Lacibacter sediminis: one gene and its partner. The protein of the gene in region 1 interacts with the protein of each later gene in a pairwise test. Links are inferred from orthologs where the notes say so. Each region holds a gene or a part of one and is shown on either strand. Other genes may lie near its edges.

Evidence for each region.
Region 2: the proteins of H4075_RS09375 (region 1) and ung interact in binary tests that used the Escherichia coli proteins (3 or more experiments, as listed by UniProt). The link is inferred for Lacibacter sediminis from one-to-one orthologs.

Annotation. Positions count from the first base shown.
Region 1 is NZ_CP060007.1:2,191,468-2,202,447, forward strand. What follows is about bases 4,698-7,386. They hold H4075_RS09375 (nucleoside-diphosphate kinase), read right to left. Parts: upstream 6,406-7,386; coding sequence 5,989-6,405; downstream 4,698-5,988. Other genes in these bases: H4075_RS09370 (DUF3857 domain-containing protein), read right to left, coding at 4,698-5,866; H4075_RS09380 (DHH family phosphoesterase), read left to right, coding at 6,652-7,386. In the rest of the region: H4075_RS09360 (DUF3857 domain-containing protein), read right to left, coding at 43-1,944; H4075_RS09365 (DUF3857 domain-containing protein), read right to left, coding at 1,941-3,860; more of H4075_RS09370, read right to left, coding at 3,941-4,697; more of H4075_RS09380, read left to right, coding at 7,387-7,665; H4075_RS09385 (FKBP-type peptidyl-prolyl cis-trans isomerase), read left to right, coding at 7,675-8,652; folP (dihydropteroate synthase), read right to left, coding at 8,797-9,624; H4075_RS09395 (DUF1599 domain-containing protein), read left to right, coding at 9,712-10,260; H4075_RS09400 (BT_3928 family protein), read left to right, coding at 10,401-10,980. UniProt on the Escherichia coli protein: Major role in the synthesis of nucleoside triphosphates other than ATP. The ATP gamma phosphate is transferred to the NDP beta phosphate via a ping-pong mechanism, using a phosphorylated active-site intermediate.
Region 2 is NZ_CP060007.1:3,151,949-3,163,147, forward strand. The notes cover bases 2,835-5,742. They hold ung (uracil-DNA glycosylase), read left to right. Parts: upstream 2,835-3,903; coding sequence 3,904-4,581; downstream 4,582-5,742. Other genes in these bases: H4075_RS13390 (hypothetical protein), read right to left, coding at 2,971-3,393; H4075_RS13405 (lysophospholipid acyltransferase family protein), read left to right, coding at 4,578-5,321; H4075_RS13410 (putative LPS assembly protein LptD), read right to left, coding at 5,324-5,742. Also shown: H4075_RS13375 (ABC-F family ATP-binding cassette domain-containing protein), read left to right, coding at 1-1,223; H4075_RS13380 (rod shape-determining protein), read left to right, coding at 1,779-2,156; H4075_RS13385 (hypothetical protein), read right to left, coding at 2,331-2,705; more of H4075_RS13410, read right to left, coding at 5,743-8,152; H4075_RS13415 (N-acetylmuramoyl-L-alanine amidase family protein), read left to right, coding at 8,207-9,178; H4075_RS13420 (MlaD family protein), read left to right, coding at 9,383-10,372; H4075_RS13425 (OstA-like protein), read left to right, coding at 10,379-11,199. UniProt on the Escherichia coli protein: Excises uracil residues from the DNA which can arise as a result of misincorporation of dUMP residues by DNA polymerase or due to deamination of cytosine.

The DNA of each region.
Region 1 (10,980 bases):
ACTGCATACAAGTAAAAGCCCCCGGTTAACGGGGGCTTTCTGTTATCCTTTTTTCAGAACGATCTTTTGTCCTTCATCTTTTTTAATGGCTTCAAAACTGTTGGCCACTTCATTAAACTTATCGGGTGGTACAATGTGTTTGTGCAGCTGCAGTTCAGTAGTAACGCTGAGTTTTGTTTTAGTTTCATTCAGCTGAATGCTGTTCTGGTATTTAATAAAATCGTTCCTGATCTCTTTTACCGGGGGCACAGTTTCTGTTAAGAAGCCTTCAGGCAGTTTGTACGTTATATGATCTGTTTTGATATAAGGATAATCAAACAGGTATTCATGTTTTCTTGTTTCGGCAGGTTTAATGTTTTCGTCATTCAATTTGTACTGACGGAGAGGATAGAAGTGTTTGCTGCCTGCTTTGAAATCATAGAACTGGTTGTATGCTAATTTTATTTCAACCAAATGACCGTCGGCCGAATCAGAAAGAATTTTTACTTCGAGGTCATCGGGTGCCTTGTAACCAAATGCATTGACCAAAGCTCTTTTTGTATCTTCTTTTGTTTGTCCGTTTACATAAGCATCTACATATTGCCAGAATTCACCCGATACAAATAACTTGCTGGTAAGTATTGCAGAGCCGTCTTCAAATAAATCTGCATCGGTAGCAGATATCCATTTGTTGAATATGCTTTTACTGCTTGGTGTTTTAGTCAGTACTCCGCCATTTTCGGTAAGCAACAAGGCATTTCTGTTTTCTGTAAAGTTGCCAAGCATACCAGGCAGAGTTTGTTTGCTTGTACATTCAAGCCAAACAGAATCATTCTTCAATGGAACACAAAGTATAACATGGTTAAAGTTGTTAGAGGCGAAAGTTGGATCAACCGGGTATTCATTGGTGCCGGCATTAATTAATGCAGCATGTGCTTTTATACCTACAGCATTCAGGATGTTTTTCATGTAATGCGTTAAACCTTTGCAATCACCATATTTTTTCTGCTCGGCAAAGGATACCGGGAAAGGTTTAAAGCCACCAATACCAAACTGGATGCTTACATAGCGGAATTCTTTTTGCAGATAGCTGTAAAGGATGGAAATTTTCTCCTGTTCCGTTTGTGCATCTTTGATCAATGATTTGAAAAACTCAACACGTTCAGGTTTGAATGGATTAGTTTCTTCATAAAAAGGGTAGGTCCATTTGCCAAATTCTTTCCAGCTTTCTAATGAGCCGGGAAAGCCATCATAACTGAATTGTGTGGGAGATACATCGATCCATGGCAATGATACACGTGGCCCATATGAACCGGTTTCTTTTGTGGGAACGGGTTTGTTACTTAACTCCCATGTGTACACTGTTTTCTTAGCATCAGTTGTAACAACAGGTTCGCCATTGAAGTTATAAGCTTTGTATTTGACAGGGATAGCAGACCTTACAACAAACCTGCTTTTCTTAAACGATTCTGTTGTGCTTCCAAAATACCAGGACGGGATATCAATGAAGCCGGAACAGTTTAGTTCGTATTCGGTTTCAATGGTGCAAGGCGTGCCGGGCACGGGAAAATCAAGTTCATATAATTTGTCGTCGGATGCCAGTGTAATGCCATCATATGCACCTTCCAGTTTAAAGTCTTTTTTCTTAAAGCGTGATACTTCAATACCAAGTTCGTTGTACACTTTCACCGTTATTTCCTCCAGCTTGCGGAGTTTGTCTACACCAATCCGTACAACTGAATGGTGAAGGCCGGCCTTTGTTAATACTGTTGCAATCGTGTGTGTACGGATGATCATCTTAGACGGCGATTCAATGTCGATCACGTTTTCTTCCAAATGATAAACTGCATCAGCATCTTTCTTTAAGCTGTCGGGCAATGTCAATGAGGAATAGTTCAGGATGGTTTGCGACCATCCATTTACACATACTAAAACAAAGACGAGCAGAGCATTTAGTTTTCTCATGGCTTAGGTATTGTTTTTCTTTTGAATACAATTTGTTCATTCAATATTTCAAACAGTTTAGCATAAAATATTTTGAATTCGGGATATTCATCTGCATAAAAAGTCGGACGTTTTATTTCAAGCGTATAACGCATAGAAATACTGTTTTCATTCCTACTTACAAAACGTTGAAGCGAAATACTGGTATCGGGCATTATCATACGGGTGTTATTTGGCAGTTCTTCCAGTTCAAAGCCTTGCGGGAAACGGAGGGTGGTGAACATATTGTAATACTGGATGTATCCAAATTCAATATCGGTGAAACGTTTGTCGGAAATGAATTCATTCTTCTCCAACTCCATTAGAAAATTGGGAGAGTAAAACATATAATCGCCACTGCTGTTTAAAGTGCCGCTGAATTGTATAACATTTTCAAGTGGCAAACTGTCGATTTTTTGGTTTTTGTATTTCAGTGAATCGAATTTGAAATCGGGATGGGGTGTGGTAAAATAATCCGATAGGTATTTTTTCTCACCCTGCCGTAACGATTTTAAACGTTCGTCTTTGGCATATTCAAATGCAAAAACATTTGCGGTGCCTGCAATTTTTCCGTCATTTGTAATGTCGACCCAAACTGAAGTAGAAAGTTTAAACCGATTTGTTGTGTCGCCAAGTTTTATAAACTGTCCAATTGCTTTGTCAACCAACAAGCCTTCTGTAAACTGAACATCCCAGGGAACCTGTGTAACGGGATTGGTGAAATTGGTAACGTCAATAATATGCGGATTTCCATTTGTTTCGGTGCATACATATACATTGTTAAACTGGTGTAGGAAAGGATAACTGCTGTTCACTTTTCCATTACTTCTGGTACTGACCAAAACCGGGTACGCTTTAAATCCTGCTTCTCTCAAAAGGCTGAGGAGTAGAAGATTCATGTCGGCACTATTGCCATAGTGTTTGTCTAATGCATTTTTTATTCCTTCCTGTACCCATATTGATGTTTTGCCATTCCAGGTTACTTCCCGTTTCACATAGTCTACAATTGTATTCAGGCGATTAATTGGGTTGCTGAGATTTTTTAATTCGTCGGGAAGATTTGTGGTTTTGTAAATATTCTTATTTAGTTGTAGGCCAAAGGATTCGTTTTCTAATATAAGGTATATCAGTTTGCCCCAATTGGTTTCCTGTGATTGTCTTTTAAAGAAACGATGCTGAAAGTCGATACGTTGTAGATAATCTTTTAAGCTGCTCATGAACGGTTCTCTTTCAAGGCCGGGAACATCTTTCATTACAAAGCGCCGTATGTTAGTCTCAGTTGTTTCTTCCACAGGGAGAGTGTGCCGAATATGATAATCAAAAGCAAAGGTTGTGGGTATTTCTACATTGTACTCGCTGTAACGAACCGGATAGGGCCGCTGAAATGCCCAATCTTCAATTCCAAAATAATTACACCTGGTATGCTCGTATCGATATTCAATTATGCTTCCTACTTTTACGTTGGGCATTGAAAATACCATCATCGCAGTATTCTCGTCTATATTTTGAACAAATATTGATTTTTTTTCGAGTTTGGTTTCTTCCAGTTCGCCGTTTGAGTTAAGGTTATAAGTGTATCCTTCAATTGCACGTATGTACTCCTGCTTGTCTTTGCTATAAAATCCAATACGTACGTTGGCGAGTTCCAGCGCTTTTTCATTCAGTATTTTGATACGAATGCGTGGTGTTGTTTCGTTCAGGAAAGTACTACCTGTTGCGTAATAACGCACTTCTGCCATATCAATTAGGTACTCAGCAATGGCCTCTTTATCGTAACTGCATTCTTTTGTAGCAAACTCTTCTTTGTCAATTTTACCGAAAGGTGTAATTTCTTGAGCCGAGGTTTCGTTGTGAAAATTAAGTAAAAGCAACAACGAAATCATACGTGTCATCTTCATAAAAGAAGTGTAATTATGCAGCGCTTGCAACCAGCTGAAATACTGAGCCCAAATAAAAAAAATGTACAAAATGAATTTGGTCATGGTTTGGGCTTAGGTGTTGTTTTTCTTTTGAATACAATTTGCTCGTTCAGCATCTCAAACAGTTTGGCATAGAATGTTTTGAAGTCGAGGTATTCATCTGCATAATAAGTAGGACGTTTTATTTCAAGCGTATAGCGCATAGAAATACTATTCTCATTCTTGCTTACAAAGCGCTGGAGAGAAATACTGGTATCGGGCAAGATCATGCGGATGTTCTTTGGCAGTTCTTCCAATTCAAAACCTTGCGGGAAACGTAGGGTGGTGAACATATTGTAATATTGTATGTATCCAAATTCAATATCAGTAAAGCGTTTGTCTGAAATGAATTCGTTTTTCTCAAGCTCCATTAAAAAATTAGGAGAGTAAAAAAGATAATCTCCACTTCCTGAAAGAGTGCCTTGAAACTGCACAAGGTTTTCCAGGGGCAGGCTGTCATTCTTTTCATTCTTATACGTAAGTGAATCGAATTTAAATTCAGGATGTGGTTTGGTGAAGTATTCTTCCAGGTAATTTTTTTCTCCTTTGCGTAAGGTAGCAAGCCGTTCATTTTTTGCATACTCATAGGCAACAATATTGGCGCTTCCGTTTACTTTTCCATCGGGTGTAATTTCTCCAAGAATAGAAGCCACTAACCTGAAACGATGTTTCACATCACCTAATGGTATAAACTGTGCGAGTTCCTGGTCAACAAGAAAGCCTTCTGTAAACTGCACATCCCATGGTATTAAAAACGGAGGGTTGCTGTAATTGGTGGCATCAATTACATAAGGAGTTTGGTTGATCTCTGCATACACATACACATCATTGAACTGGTAAAGGAACGGATAGGTTGCATTTACTTTTCCATTGTTTCTTGTGCTGACTAAAACAGGATAGGATTTTAATCCTGCATCACGAAGTAAACTGACCAGCAGCAGATTCATATCAGCACTATTGCCGCTGTGTTTATCAACAGCATTCTTAATGCCTTCATCGGTCCATATGGATGATTTGCCATTCCATGTTACTTCTTTCTTTACGTAATTAAGAATGGTGATGAGTTTTTGATACGGATCTGTAATTGATTTCAGTTCGCCAGGCAGTGCTGTGTTTTTATAAACGTTTTTCTTGATCTGTACTCCAAAACTTTCCGACTCGAGTACTTGTTCAGTTAGTTTGGCCCAGGTGGTCATTCTCGGCTGGCCGTTAATTGATCTTAACTGAAAATCGATGCGTTGCAAATAATCTTTCGAACTACTCATGAAAGGTTCCCTGTCAAGACTGGGAATATTGGTCATGATGAATCGCTTGGTGGCATTGATACCTTCTGTTGTTTCTTTTACAGGCAATGATCGTTTGATCATGTAAGTAAACTCAAGCTCTTTAGGGATTTCAACATTGTATTCACTGTAACGAACGGGATAAGGACGTTGAAATACCCAGTCTTCAATTTCAATATAGTTGCGTTTACTGTCTTCGTAACGGTATTCAATGATGCTGCCCACTTTTACATTCGGCATAGTGAATACCATCATCTCAGATTCGCTTCCGAGTTTTTGCTCCATCACCGATTTCTTTTCAAGCTTGGTTACTTCCACTTCACCACTTGCATTTAAGTTAAACGTTTGTCCCTCGATGTTGCGGATGCGTTGACGATTGCCAACACTATAATAAGGAAGACGCACATTTGCAAGTTCAATTGCTTTTTCATTAAGGATCTTAATGCGGATGCGTGTGGTGGTTTCGTTTACAAAATCAGATGATGTAAAGTAGTAGCGTACTTCTGCAACATCGAGCAAATACTCAGCAGTTGCTTCTTTATCGTAACTGCATTCTTTTGTTTTAAATTCTTCTTTGTCAATTTTTCCGAATGATGGAAGTTTTTGGGCTGAGGTTTGCGTGTGGAGGGTTATTAACAGCAGCAATACAATGATGCTTTTCATGTAGATTGTTTTAGGATATACAATTATAAAAAACAATTGCTATTAAACTCTGTATCCGCATAAAAAAATTCCCTCTTATTTCTAATGAATAAGAGGGAATACTTAGCTTGAAAAATGAGCGATCAATACTGCTCTAGTCCACTGAAGAAAAAGCTTCCTTCAATTTTTGCATTATCATCACTGTCACTTCCATGCACTGCATTTTCACCAACTGATGCGGCATATAATTTTCTGATGGTTCCTTCATCTGCTTTTGCAGGATCTGTTGCGCCAATAAGTGTGCGGAAATCAGAAACAGCATTGTCTTTTTCAAGAATAGCTGCGATGATGACACCACTGCTCATAAACTCAACTAACTCTCCGTAGAATGGACGCTCTTTGTGAACAGCATAAAAAGCACCTGCTGTTTCAGCAGTAAGTTTTGTTTGCTTAAGCGCTACGATGCGGAAACCTGCTTTAATAATTTTGTCTAAAATAGCACCGGCATGACCGTTCTTCATTGCATCGGGCTTGATCATTGTAAACGTACGATTGCTCATTGTATTCTTGTTTTTTGCGCCGCAAAGATAAGGGAGAAGGGGCAAGGCACAAGACTGAGGAAGAAAGGCACAAGAAGAAAATCCAAGAAACAAAATCCAAAACCCAAGAAACAAAACCCAATTTCCAAGGTAGTTAAATGCAAAAAGTAGAGATGGTAAAATTTAAACTGCTTCAAACCCGTAACCTTTAACCCATAACTCTTAACCCATAACTTAGCCATTTCCCCTACATTTGCAACCGCCGTTATGCAAGCAATCAACGAATTATACCCTTTACTGCTCACGCCTGCAAAGGTGGTTATTACAACTCATCAGAAACCTGATCCCGATGCGATGGGCTCTTCGCTGGGTTTATATCATTTACTGGTTCAGCTTGGTCACCAGGTGCAGGTGATCTCCCCAACTAACTGGGCTGCGTTCCTCGACTGGATGCCCGGCTCTGAGAAAGTGCTTAATTACGAAATAACCATTGATAAGAGTAATACAATAATAAATGAGGCAGATTGGATCTTTTGCCTCGATTTCAATGCTTTGAACCGTTTGAAACGGATGGGTACAGTGGTGGGCGAGGCGAAAGGCCAACGGGTACTCATCGACCATCATCGTGAACCGCAGACCGAAGTATTTGCTTACGGGGTAAGTGATGTAACCAAGAGTTCAACCTGTGAGATGATGTACGATTTTATCGTAAAAAGTGGTCATGCCGATAAGCTGAACATGGATATGATGCAGTGCCTTTACGCCGGTTTAATTGGCGATACAGGCAGCTTCCGTTTTGCATCGGCCAGCGCTTCGGTATTTGAAATTGTGGCCGATTTTAAGCGACGAGGGCTTGAGCATACTGTGATCCATGAAAATATTTATGATAATTTTCTGGAGAACAGGTTCCGTTTCATCGGGCATGTACTCAGTAACAGGTTAGAGATTGATTACCAGTTAAACACGGCCCTCATCTGGGTTACAAAACAGGACCTGCTCCGTTACCAGATAAAAACCGGCGACACTGAAGGGCTCGTAAATTACCCGCTTGGCATCCAGGGCATAAAATTGGCCTGTATTGTGATAGACAGGGACGAAAAAAGAAAATGGAGCTTCCGCAGCAAAGGTGACTTTGATTGTAATACTTTTGCCCGCACCCATTTTAACGGTGGAGGGCATTTCAATGCGGCCGGTGGCGAAACCGACGATAGCCTTGATACAACCCTCAAACATTTTAAAGAAGTGATTCATAATTATAAATCGCAGTTAGAAACGTTTTAAAAACAAACAATGAAGACAATTCAATCAATTTTTGTAGCCCTGCTGGCAGTAACTGTGCTGGCGAGTTGCGGTGGCGGTTCTTTTAAAAAGACAAAAGGCGGCTTGCTGTATAAAATCATTCCCGGAAGCAAAGGGAAAAAAGTATCTGCCGGTAAATTCTTCGAATTACAGTTTGGTGAAACCCGTTACAAGGGTAGTGACAAGGATACATTGCTTTCTGATCCTGCAAATGTTGGCAGCCAGATCGTTCCTTTTGATTCTGCCACATTACCTCCTGACTATTATGCCATCTTCGCTGCAATGTCAAAAGGTGATAGCGTGATCATCCGTCAGTCAACTGATAGTATCATTAAACAAAGCCAGGGCCAGGGATTACCTCCTTTTATTAAGAAAGGTGCCTTCATTGTAAGTACATTTAAAGTCCTTGATGTATTGGATACAAAAGAAGATGCGGACAAAGCAAATCTTGCGATCATGGAAAGAGCAAGAACAAGAGATTCGATCCGTGCAATTGAGCAAATCAAAAAAGATGACAAGGTTATCGCAGATCATCTTGCTAAAAACAACATCACTGCAACCAAAACTGCAAAGGGTGTATATGTGACTATCTCAAACCCGGGTGCTGCTGTAAAAGCTGCAGACGGACAGCAGGTTTCTGTTAAATACACAGGCATGAGTTTAGAGGGCACTAAGTTCGATTCAAATGTTGATTCAACGTTTGGTCACCTCGATCCTTATACATTTGTATTGGGTAGTGTGCCTCCCGGCAGTATTGCAGGTTTTGAAGATGCCATCAAACAAATTGGGAAAGGTGGTAAGCTGAAAGCTTATATCCCTTCTGCATTGGCTTATGGCGCTCAAGGTTCACCTCCCAGAATTAAAGCAAACGAAAGCCTGGTATTTGAAATTGAGTTGATCGATGTGACAACTCCTAAGCCAGCGGCTCCGCCAACAGCTCCGGGTGGTAATCCAAACGGACAGCAATAAGAAAATAATTGACCGATAAGAAAAAAGGAAACAGCTTGACTGTTTCCTTTTTTTATGTCCTGAATTTATCCGTTTGAAATTTAGTTTGAAACGCTGCCTTGGTCGGTGTCTTCACCGATCATTTATTAGATCAATAGCCCAAGGTTATGCTTTCGTGTACGCTTCAAAAAGTTTGATGGTTTCCATTGCTTCTTTTACATCATGTACACGAAGTATACTCGCTCCTTTTGTAAGCGCAAGCGTATTTAATACCGTTGTTCCATTCAATGCTTCTTCGGGTGTAACCTGTAATGTTTTCCAGATGGTTGATTTGCGGCTGAGACCTGCAAGTATGGGCACATGAAAGATCTGTAAAGCCTCCATGGTTTTCAGCAATTGAAAATTGTGTGTAATGGTTTTGCCGAAACCAAAACCCGGATCGAGAATCAGATCAACAATGCCTGCTGCTTTGCATGCCGTTGTTTTCTGTATAAAATAATCAACCACTTCTCTCGTGATGTTTTCATACGAGGGGTTTTGCTGCATCGTGTTGGGTGTGCCTTGCATATGCATGGCAATGAATGGAACTTTCAGTGATGCAACAGTTGAAAGCATAGAAGCATCCAGTTCACCTGCACTGATGTCGTTTACGATATCAATGCCTGTTGTAACAGTTTCTTTTGCCACTTTTGCATGGTAGGTATCAATAGAAAGAAAGACAGATGGGAATTCTTTTTTAATAGCTTCAATTGCCGGTAACACACGTTTCAATTCTTCATCAGCAGTTAGGCGATCGCTGCCGGGCCGGGTGCTTTGTCCGCCAATATCAAGTATAGTAGCGCCTTCACTGATCATTTGCTCTGCCTTCGTTAGTACTTCACTTTGCTCGATACGGCTGCCGCTGTAAAACGAATCGGGTGTAATGTTGAGAATACCCATTGCCACCGGTTTATCCAGCACCAATAATCTTCCTTTGCAGTTGAGTGTGTACATTGTATTTTTGGGAACTTAGCTGATATTTCGTCAACGTCAGATAACGATAAGTTCAGCACGAATTAACGAAACAATTTTCAACCGTTCATGAATACGATCGAGCAATATACGCAGGCAGTCAATCAGTGCAGGGATATCTTTAAGAAAAAGACGAGTGATTATGGCACTTCATGGCGGGTTTACCGAACAATCTCTATTGTTGATCAGATCTATATCAAAGCAAAACGTATCCGCACCATACAGGAAAAACAGGAACAGAAGATCGGTGATACCATTGCTTCTGAATTTAAAGGTATCCTGAACTATGCAGTGATGGGTTTGATACAACTTGAATTGCCGCAAAGTGAAAATGATGAGTTGTCCGTTGAAAAAGTAATGGAGTTGTACAACGATAAGATCACAAAGGCACAATTGCTCATGCTCGATAAGAATCATGATTATGGTGAAGCTTGGCGGGAGATGAGCCAGGAAAGTTTTGTTGATCTGATGCTAGCCAAACTGCAACGCATCCGCCAGATATTACAGAACGACGGTAAGACATTGGTGAGTGAGGGAATTGATGCCAATTATTATGATATTATCAACTATGCAGTCTTTGGTTTGATTTTGATTGAAGAAGGAACGCATAAGGGGTGATGTCGGATTTCTGATGGAGGATGTATGATTTGGGATTTTAGATTTCAGATTGACGATTGCAGATTTGGTTTTGCTTATTGCCAATTGACTATTGCCTATTCACAATTCACCATTGACCATTCACCACAACAATTCACAACATGAATAAATCGCTTACACTTTCCCGTTGGTTCGTTGGTATCCTCTTTATCTTTTCCGGTTTGGTAAAAGCAAATGATCCGTTGGGGTTAAGCTATAAGATGCAGGAGTTTTTTGAAGCCTGGGGAGTGCAGGGCTTTCATGATTATACCTTAACACTTTCGGTGTTGATGAATGCGTTTGAGATCATTGCAGGTGTGGCAGTGATCATTGGCTGGCGAATGAAAATGTTTAGTTGGCTGTTGTTGCTGCTCATCATCTTTTTTACGTTCCTCACCGGTTATGCATGGCTGGCAAAAAATGCAGACGGCACAGCTAAGTTTGCGTCCTGCGGTTGCTTTGGTGATTGTTTGCCGTTAACACCACAGCAATCTTTTCTGAAAGATCTGTTGCTTCTTGTGTTGATCGGATTTATTTTCAAATACCGTCACTCAATAAAACCACTATTTAAAAAAGAACTGATCAATGCATTTCTCATTTTTGATGCAGCAGTGCTTGCTTTTGTATTTCAATGGTACACGTTAAAGTATTTGCCGGTTGTTGATTGTCTGCCGTTCAAAAAGGGAAATAATATTGTTGAGT
Region 2 (11,199 bases), 960 kb from region 1 along the record:
AATTGCAGATGAAGGCGTTTGAAAATCAGCAGGACTTTATCCGTCAGCAAGAACGTTTTATTGAACGTTTCCGTGCAAAAGCCAGTAAAGCCGCTGCTGCACAAACTGCTATTAAGAAATTAGAAAAGCTGGATGTGATTGAAGCACCAACAAATGACCGTCCGAATATCCGTATCAACTTTGCGATTGATAAAATGCCGGGTAAAGTATTGTGCGAATTAAAACATGTAAGCAAACATTACGGCGCCACCAGAATTGTAACGAACGCTAGTGCAGAAATTGAACGGGGTGATAAAATTGCGTTGATCGGTGCGAATGGTAAAGGTAAATCTACCCTGCTCCGCATTATCGCAGGTGTTGAACAATACGAAGGTGAACGCAAATGGGGACACAATGTTGATGAAAGTTTTTATGCCCAGCATCAGTTGGAATCATTAGGTCTTAATCATACACTGCTTGATGAATTAAAAACCTGCGGCACACAGAAAACCGACCAGGAGTTACGCACCCTTCTTGGTTGCTTTCTATTTGGTGGCGATGATATCGATAAAAAGATCAAAGTATTGAGCGGTGGTGAAAAAGCAAGAATTGCATTGGCAAAAACGATCATCAGCAAGGCTAACTTCCTGATGCTCGATGAACCGACGAACCACCTGGATATGCATTCGGTTGAACTGTTGATCGAAGCATTGAACAAATACCAGGGCAGTATTATTTTGGTGAGTCACGATCGTTTCTTTGTTTCGCAAACAGCCAATAAGATCTGGGAAATTGTGGATGAAGAAATCAAGGAATTTAAAGGCACTTACACTGAATATTTAGAATGGAAAGAGCGGATGGCGAAACGAGAAGCCGATAGTAAATCATCTGCAGCTGCCAGTGAAAAAAAAACGGAAATAAAAAAAGTAGTTGAGGAAAAACCGGCAGTTCAACAACAGGCACCTGTTGCAGATACCAAACAGGTGATCAATAAAGAAGCGAAGAAAGAATTGCAGAAGCAGCAACGTATTTTACAGCAGTTGGAAGAAAAGATCAACGCTACCACCATTGAAAAAAATAAAATGGAAGCGCAACTCTCCGACCCTTCTACCTATTCTGATAAAGACAAATTCAAGCAAACCGAAACTTCTTATCAAAAGCTCAGCAAGGATCTGAAAGAATTGAATGCAGAGTATGAAGCGGCGTTTGAGAAGGTGATGGAGTTGGAGAGTAAGATGGGATGATTTATGAATGAATGGGCAATAGTCAAAAGGCAATAAACAAAAGTGGTTGCTTGCATTATCTAACCAAATTACTAGCAGCTAACCCGAGAGTGAAATAAAATGAGGACAATAAAATTCATTGGCTATTTATTCCATCGTTATTATTCAAAAGGATCTAGAGCTAGTATCCCCTATTTCAGTGCCATTTGTTCAATGACATTATTAGTTTTCATACATCTAATGCAAATTCTCATTCTTCTCAACAGCATTCCCGACATCACGGCCGATAAGTTAACTAAGAGGTTAATAGTTTTTTTAACAATGCTGCCCATATATTTCGTGATGACGATTCTTTTCAAAAAAAGTGATTTAGCTCCACTTAAAGAGAAATATGATCGGGATTGGGACAAGGTTTTTAAAGGTAATGTCTGGTTGGTGTTTTACATCATCACTTCATTTGCCTTATTAATTATACTTATGTTGTGGAAAAAGCACAATGGCGCAAGCCTCTCGCTTGTGCCGAATTACAAAAACGCTATGGTTCTATAATCAAACCAATAAACTACAAGGCATCCTATGTTCAAATTAAAATCCATCTACATCAAAATCAAACGCAATCATGTTGAAGTAACAGATTTGAATACTGGTGAAACAGTTACCCAACAAGCGATACGACCTTTCTCAAGCGTAAGAAATGTTGTCAGTAGTTTTAACCCTGCTAACGAAACTATTCAATCAGCCTTAGAAAAACTTGGTTTAAAAGGAAGATCCTTTCTATCAAAGATGAATATCCTGATTCAACAACTCGAAGGGCTTGAAGGCGGGTTAAGTGACATTGAAAAAAGAGCACTTCGGGATCTTGCAGAAATGGCCGGAGCAAACAAAGTTTTTATACTTGAACAAACTGAGCCCCTTTCTGCTGAAGTCGCATTGGCTTATCTCAAAGAAATGTAATCAAGCTTATACATCTATTTCAAAACAAGTTTTCGTTTACCTGTCAGATGATGGCGTCGGACGGGCCTACTTCCGATTTTTCACTTTCCCCTTTCGATTTAAAATAAAAAGCCATCCTTAAGAATAAGGACGGCGTATTTACCTATAAGAGAACCAACAGTTCGTTGAATATATTTAGAATGATTGCTCGCTTACAATTCTGTAAGTGCCATCATTGTTCATTTGTTTAATGCGGTAATATGTTTTTGAAGATGCCGTTTTCTTCATTTTGTATTGATAGCTGTAATGTGCCTCATTTGCAAAACCACCCAATACAATTGCAGATGCTTTATATGCAATACCATCAACACTTGTTTCAACTTCGTAGTAAATGTCTTTGGGTTCGTTATCTGCTTTCCACTCAAGCACAACAAAAGCGCCTTTCTGTTCAAACTGAACATCATAAACTTTCGGCCAGACTTGTTTGGAAAAAATAGTTCCGGAGGTGCCTGTGTTTACAAACAACAGGATCATGAAGGCAGCAATTACAGGTACAAATTTCGTTTTCATTATATACAAATTGATAAAGTACAATCTCGGGTATAGGATTGGAATCAATTTGGTTCAAATAAGGAATTTTGGAAGGGGCTTCCGGATATGAGATATTAAAAGGGGAATTAAATCGGTGGAGAATATTTGTTAGGGCCGGATTCAATTCTGACCGTAAAATTACTGTCTTCTTTTACATATGCAAGTTTTTAGCAGAATATTTTCAGCTTTTTTTCTGTGATAACTGCGCTCGTTTGCTGAAACTCAATGCAGACAAGGCTTTGCTCTATTTATAATTAAACTTCATACCCACACACGCAAAGAAATAATTGGGAATATAGTTTGCTGAATAGTAAAAATTTCCTTTTTTAAACCGCTTTGTGTTGTATTCAATCCCTCCGATCCAGGAATTTGTATTGAGTGCTTTGTGGCTGCTTGATACCTGTTTGCGTACATAACCGCCATACATTCGAACCGACTTTGATAATTTATATCCCACCTGAACATTCATTAACAAGGGCTGTGCATTATCGATCAGCGCAAAATAACCGATACCGATGGTTGTTTTTTTCTTTAGGGAATAACCTACCTGCAGATCAGCACCGGCATTACCGTTTGTTGTAACACCTCCCCCGGCTTGTAAATAAACCTGTGAACGGACTGCAGTAAAACTTAGCATGAACACGCAAAGACCTAAAACCTTTTTCATTCGTTTTCTCTTTTATATAAGCAATTGGGATTACGGCCTTTTAAAGGTTTGCTTAAGGATCTTCAGGAGAATTGGATATACGTGTAATAACTATTACAACTAAATGAAAAGGTTGTTCGGTGAGAAACGGGGTAGCGGATGTTTAACGAAGGAAATTGGTACGGAGGGGTTTTAAGAAGTTAGCCAGCAATCGTTCGGGTATAAATATAGAGGTTAATTTGAGAAACCGGTTGTAGAATTTATGCGACAAGAAAAAAGCCTCATTTAATGAGGCTTTTTTGTGATCCGGATTGGATTCGAACCAATGACCCTCAGCTTAGAAGGCTGATGCTCTATCCAGCTGAGCTACCGGACCAGCTGTTTTATTAATATGTAGTAGCGTCTTCGAACCTTTGACCCTCCCGATTTAGAAATCGGGATGCTCTCTATCCAGCTGAGCTACCGGACCAGCTTTTGATTAAGAGGCAGCAAAGGTAATTTTTTGTACCATTGCATCCAAACGTATTGTGCATGGATGTTCAGATAGAAGATAGTTGGAAAGAAGAGTTGAAACAGGAGTTCAGCAAAGCCTATTTCCAACAGATCGTAGCCTTTCTTAAAACCGAAAAAATACAGGGCAAAACTATTTACCCGCCCGGCTCTCTCATATTCAATGCTTTTACCCAAACACCCTTCAATAATGTAAAGGTGGTGATCATTGGCCAGGACCCCTATCACGGGCCAGGTCAGGCGCACGGACTTTGCTTTTCGGTACAGGATGGAATTAACCCTCCGCCATCCCTTATTAATATCTACAAAGAAATAGAAAAGGACATGGGCGTTGGCATGTCGGCCAAGCATGGTAATCTTATTAAATGGGCACAACAGGGTGTGTTATTGCTCAATGCTTTTCTAACGGTAAGGGCAAATGAGCCTGCCAGTCATTCAAAAATTGGCTGGGATAATTTCACGAATGCTGTCATCAAAACAATTTCAGATCATAAAAAAGGAGTTGTGTTTTTGCTCTGGGGAAAATTTGCACAGGAAAAACAAAGCCTCATTGATGAAACCAAACATCATGTGTTGAAAGCAGCACACCCCTCGCCTTTCAGTGCCGATAAAGGCTTCTTTGGCTGCAAACATTTTTCGCAAACGAATGAATTGTTATTGAAAGAAGGACTTGAACCCATCGATTGGAAATTACCATGAACGTTTTAAAAAACATACTTGGACGCATATTCGCTTTGTGGGCAATGCTTACGTTTATTGCCACCATGCTTATTATATTAATACCTACATGGGCAATGGGTCTGTTGCCTGAACCAAAACGTACACGCTGGTTTATTGCCATGTCCAGAATCTGGATGGGTGTGTGGTTACCTCTTGCTGGTATTCGATTAGTAATAAAAGGAAAAGAGAAATTTAAAAAGGGCGAAAACTATGTAGTAGTGTGCAATCATAATTCTTTTATGGATGTACCTGTTACATCGCCCGGTATACCCGGCGCCAATAAAACGATTGCAAAAATTGAAATGGCGAAGATTCCGTTGTTTGGCATTATCTATCGCAGAGGAAGTGTATTGGTCGATCGGAAGAGTGAAGAAAGCAGATTGAAAAGTTATGCTTACATGAGACGAGTGTTGGATATGGGTTTGCATATGTGCATTTATCCGGAAGGAACAAGAAACAAAACCAACCAGCCGCTGAAAGAATTTAAAGACGGTGCTTTCCGTTTAGCCATTGAAACAAAGAAAGCAATTGTTCCTGCTGTATTATTCAACACAAAAAAAGTATTACCGCAACATAAAGGTTTTTACTTCTGGCCATCAAAAATTGAAATGCATTTTCTCGATCCTATTGCAACAAGCGAACTTGGAAAAGAAGATATAAAACAACTTCGTGAACATGTGTACGAATTGATGTGGAATTATATTGAATCAAGGAAATAATACTACTGCGGTAAGTTATAGAAGAACTTGGAGCGGTTGATACGCAGATCTCGCAGCAAACCTGATTTTGGATTGATGCTGATACTGAACGAACGATAAATACCAACCGGTGTAACGTTAATGGCCAATTGCCAGCAATGCAGATCTCTCGAAATAGAAGTAGTTAAATACTGTAATGTTTTTGTTTGAATATCAAACGTACCATTCGCCTGCACTTTCCATTTCTCTGTTAAATTAAAATCGCCGTTGAAGTTCACCGATTGTGTGATCAATGTTTCGAACCCGGAGTAATCCAGTTTTAATTGGCGGTTCAGATTCAAAGAATAGCTGAAGCTTAAACTCCAGGGAATATTAAAATCAGCAAACTCACCTGGGTTACGTTGTATTGCATTCAGCTCACGGCTTTGTTCATCATAATCTCCATTATTCCGCCTGTTGCGTTCTGATTCTTGTTTTTCTTTTTCTTTCTTTTCGTCTTTTGGTTTGCTTTTGAATTGCGTACTCACTGATACAAACCCACTGGTAAAACGGCCTAACGAAAACTTATCGGCCTGCCATGCATATTCCCGTTTACGGAATCCTGTTTTAGGATCTACCTGGTAAGGCGAAACATTTGCACCGGCAGTTAAGCTGATCTTTTCAAACAAATTACTACGCAGGTAAAAATTAAAATCACTCAGCGCAAATGAATCGGCAAGCATATTATAACTGGTGCTCACACCAAAACCATCTATCAGGCGTACCTTTTTATCTGCTGCCTCTGAAGTATCTTTTTTATCCCGCACTTTCATCTCCAGGTTATTATCGATCGATAAATTGATAGAACCCGAACGGCCATCAGGAATATTAGCTGCCTGTGAGCCATTAAACTTATCGAACCATAATTCTCGTCCTGTTGAATCAACCTGTGCACGGTACCATTTGCTCCTGTTCATATCCGGTCTGTATCCCAATCCAAACGTGGGACGAATAACATGACGCAACGCTTTGACGTTTCCTTTCTTAAAATCAAGTTTACCAAACACAGCCGTACTGAAGTTCAAACCAAAGCTCATTTGCCGTTCCTGGTAAAAACCTTTTTCACTAACTGTTTCAACCGATTTGGTTGCAGGGTTCCAGCGGCGTACAAAAGTGCGTGAGTGCCATGTTTCATCGTAACTGATGGCAGGACCAACCTGCAAGGGTCCTAATGCAGGTAAAGAAAGCTGAATAGGAATACTGTGTCGTGCACTCCATGTTGCCGTATCGAGTAAATGTTTGAGTGTAAAGGTTGAATCAGTAAATGAAACCTGGTTACGGAAAGTTCCATTATACGACACACCTAGTTTTTCGTACCATTTAGGCGTACCAACAAATTCTTTTTTCTGAAAAGGATACAGTGTGTTCACAGTAAAACCAATATCGGGCAAGCTGATATTGTATTGTTTCTGATTCGTGTTTTGATTATGATTTGCAGTTACCGATAAATTAAAAGGTTTGCCCGCCCATGTACGTTGGTAAGCAATGGAAGATTGCAAGGTATTATTGAAGTTCTGCGACGCATTGTTGGGGAAGTAACGGTTAAACAAACTCGTGGCAACGTTTACACTTGCACTGAATGATTGCCCGGGTCTTGCCTTGCCATCTAAACTATGATTCCACTGAACAGAAAAGTTACGGTTTGGCGGAACATAATCAGGATCGCCCTTGAAACCAATTTTTGTATTGAGGTAACTGATGTTGAACCCGCCATTGTAGCGGTAACGCTTACGATATGTTGGTGAAAGAAATAAGCTATACGAACCGTATGAATAAATATTGGCCCTGATGGTAGCATCCCAATATTCACCAACTGTTTTATAATATCCCAATCCTTCCAAACCAAAACCCAACTGATCATTCGCTACAGGTTGCGGTGGTAACAGTCCTGTTCTTCTACCCTGTTTCATGGGGAATAAACCAAACGGCAAACCAAGAGGGATCGGCACGTTTTCAAACTCAGGTCGCACCAAACCTGTAACAGCCACTTTATTGCTGATGAATTTTACTTTACGTGCTTTAAACGCAAAGTGTGGTGTATCATAATTACAGGAAGTGAACCTTGCTTTCTCAGCAAAGAAAACAGTTGGGCTGATACGTTTTACTTTCTCCCCATAGATAAACATCTCCCCTTCCTGCGTATAAGTACCGATGGTTAAGCCACGTTGTGTTTTAAAATTATAACGGATGGTATCTGATGTAAATGCACTTTCACCTTGTTTGAAGGCCGGCACGCCAATTGGTTTGCCCGTACTGTCCTTGATAGAAAAAGCGGTGAGTATCTGTGTGGGTTGATCGAGCCGTATAACAGAAGCATCGAGTGCCACATCTTTAAACTTAACCGATGCTTTGTTATAAAGGAAGATCTGTTTACCCGGGATATCGATCACCATTGAATCTTCGGCTTCAAAATCAACCGGCGCATCAATAGAATCTTTTGACAGTTTAAAATCAAACGTATCGATCTTCTGCACCAGCGAATCTTTGCGTTGTAAAGAATCGACAAGATTGACTGAATCTTTTTTAACCGGCACTGTATCAATTAACATTCTGTTCTGCTGCGCTGCTGCGCCTTCTCTCGTCTGTAATGCAGGTTTAGTGATCGGCTGTTTTTTTGGTTTAACAGGTGTTGTATCAGCAACTGCAAATGTTAAAGCTTGCAGAAAATGAGATGATGAATGAAATGCAGAGCGACCACTTACCGTTAGGCCATAGAGCAGCAATGCTGCAACAGCGGTGATGAAAACAGATTTATGATTAACTTTACGGCGTTGGAACATATACGGTGGCGACAAAAATAGCCACAATTGCATTAACGAACTGTGAATGTTGCTTTTGAATTACTAACTCAAAACGAAATTCGAACTATGAACAAGAACTGGTTTCCCGGAATTGCCTGTTTGCTGATGGTGGGTGTGGTGGCTATCTCCTTCACCAGTAAAAAAAATAATACATCTGCTGCAGCAGGAAAGATCAGGACCATTGTTATTGATGCCGGCCATGGTTTTAAAGGAACTATTGGTGCACGCCATGGCTCATTTGGCACAGAAGTATCCGAAGATCAGATCTCGTATGAAGTTGCCAAACGATTGGTGACTATTCTTCAGAAAGAAATGCCTGAAGTGAAAATTCTTGAATCGAGACCCTCCATTTATTTTGTAGAGAACAAGGCACGTGCTGAATTTGCCAACAATAATAAAGGCGATCTGTTTGTATCCATCCACTGCAACTATGTTCCTAAACTGAGAGAAGTAGTGAGAGAAGGCTCTCGTAAAGAAACCTACTATGTTACAACCGGAAAAGGCAAGAGCAAAAAACGTGTAAAGAAAACAAGAACAGTTCCTGTTTATAAGACCTACTACCACGCCAATCCTGCACACGGCACCGAAACCTATGTGTTTGCCGCCCACAAACAGGACGATAAAGAAGATTTCATTCTTGAAAACGGCGATATTTTCAGCAATGAAGAAGATGATGGTACTATTAATGCCAACATTAACGACCCCATTGTGAAACAACAAGTAGCCCTCTGGACCAAACAGTTTTTTGGGAACAGCGTAAAACTGGCCTCTATTGTTGAGGAAGAATTTGTAGGCATCGGCCGTTTCAGCCGTGGTGTGAAGCAACGCCAGAAAGGTATTTGGGTATTGCAGGCCACTGCTATGCCAAGTATTTTGATCGAGTTGGGCTTTTTATCGCACAGACCCGAAGAGGAATACCTGATCAGTGAAGAAGGCCAGCAACAAATGGTTGAAAGTATCGCCCGTTCAATCAAGCGCTACAAAGACCTGGTGGAAAAACCTGCGGTGCAAAATGCGGCTAATAATTCCCGTAAGTAATTAGTTTACAATTTTTAACAGCTGTTTCTGCCCTTCTTCTTGGCGGCGGGTAAACATTTCTTATTTTTGGCCAGAGATGCAGCAAAATGCTTCTCCTTCACCAACTCATGAAATGAGCCATAAAATTTCCGAGCTATTATCATTTACCAGCTCTCCAAATTTTACGGCGAATTGCATGTGGCCAAAAGCAATTAAAATTAACACATGAAAGTTTCCAACGAAACCAAGGTAGGCGCCTTAACCGTAATAGCTGTTACCCTTTTGATCCTCGGTTTTAATTTCCTGAAAGGCAAAACCATACTCAAAAAATCAAATGTGCTGTATGCACGTTTCCCCGATGTATTGGCGCTTGAGCCGGCCAACCAGGTGAAAATAAAAGGCTACCGGATCGGCAATGTGTACAAAATCGATAAGCTGGATGAGGATGTGAGTGAGGTCATTGTTACAATAAATCTTCTGGATGAAATTAATATCCCCAGTAATTCTGTGGCCATTATTAACAGCAGTCTTACGGGTAATCCATCCATCAGCATTCTTCCCGGCGATTCTAAAACCTATCTGAAAAAAGGTGATACCCTCCAAAGTCTCAGTAACCCAGATATTCTTTCGAAAGTGATGACAAGCATTGACCCTGTGATGGCCAATGTGAAGCAGGCGGTTGATTCGCTGAAACTATTGTTGAGTAATGTGAATAGTATGTTCGATGAAAACACAAAATCGAACCTGAAACATACAATTGCCAACCTGAAAACCACATCCGATAATTTATCGGTGATGCTCAACAGTAAAAATGGTGCATTGGCAAAAACATTAACCAATGTTGAAACCTTTACTACCAATCTCAATACCAATAACGAGAAATTGAATACCACAATTGAGAACTTCAAAACAACTTCACAAAAGTTATCGGAACTGGAGTTGAAAGAAACAGTTACCAATCTTAACAACAGTATCACACAATTACAGGGAATTTTGCAGAAGGCTAATAGCAAAGATGGTTCTCTTGGTATGCTTATCAACGATCCGAAACTGTATAACAACCTGCAGAACACAACCCGCAGCTTAAATATTCTGCTGGATGATTTTAAACTGCACCCGAAACGTTATGTAAGCTTCTCTGTATTCGGCAAAAAAGACAAAACAGAACCATTGAATGCGCCATTGGCCGATAGCATCAATAACAATCAAAAATAATTGAACGTGTTTGTTCGCATTGGTTTACTGTGCTGTTTGCTTTTTTGTGTGAGTGTATTATCTGCCCAGCAAAAAACACTTCCTCCCCGCCCCTCACAATCAAGTGATACGGTAAGGATCGTTGAGATCCTGAAGACCAATCGCTTTGATTTCAGAACAATTGATTCTGCTACACAATTGCAGATACTTGTGGGTGATGTACACATTCGCCAGGGACGCACATTGTTTTGGGCCGATAGTGTTGTGTACAATGAAAAAACAAATTTCATGCAGGCCTATGGAAATGTACACATCAATGATGCGGACTCTGTCAACATTTACTCCCAGTACATGCAATACGACGGCACGAAGAAACTAGCCACCTTTCGTGAAAAAGTAAAACTCAGCGATGGTAACAGTACACTGTATACGGATGAGATGGATTACGATATGAATGGAAAGGTGGGTACCTACCGTAACGGTGGTCGTATTGAAAGTAAACAAACCACACTATACAGCAAAGAAGGTTTTTATTACGCCGATATAAAAGATATTTACTTTGTTGGCAATGTAAAAATGAGTGATCCCGAAGTGGCGCTGGCAAGTGATTCGCTGTTATATAATACCAGCAGCCAGGTTGCAACGTTTATTGCTCCAACAACTATTAAGAGCGGCCAATCGATCATCAATACAAGAGAAGGTTATTATGATCTGAAGTTGAAGAAGGCAAAGTTCGGCAGCCGTTCACGCATGCAGGACAGCACTTCCACTATGATCGCTGATGATTTTGCTTTTGATGATAAATCCGGTTATGGTGAAGCAAAAGGAAATGTACAATATAAAGACAC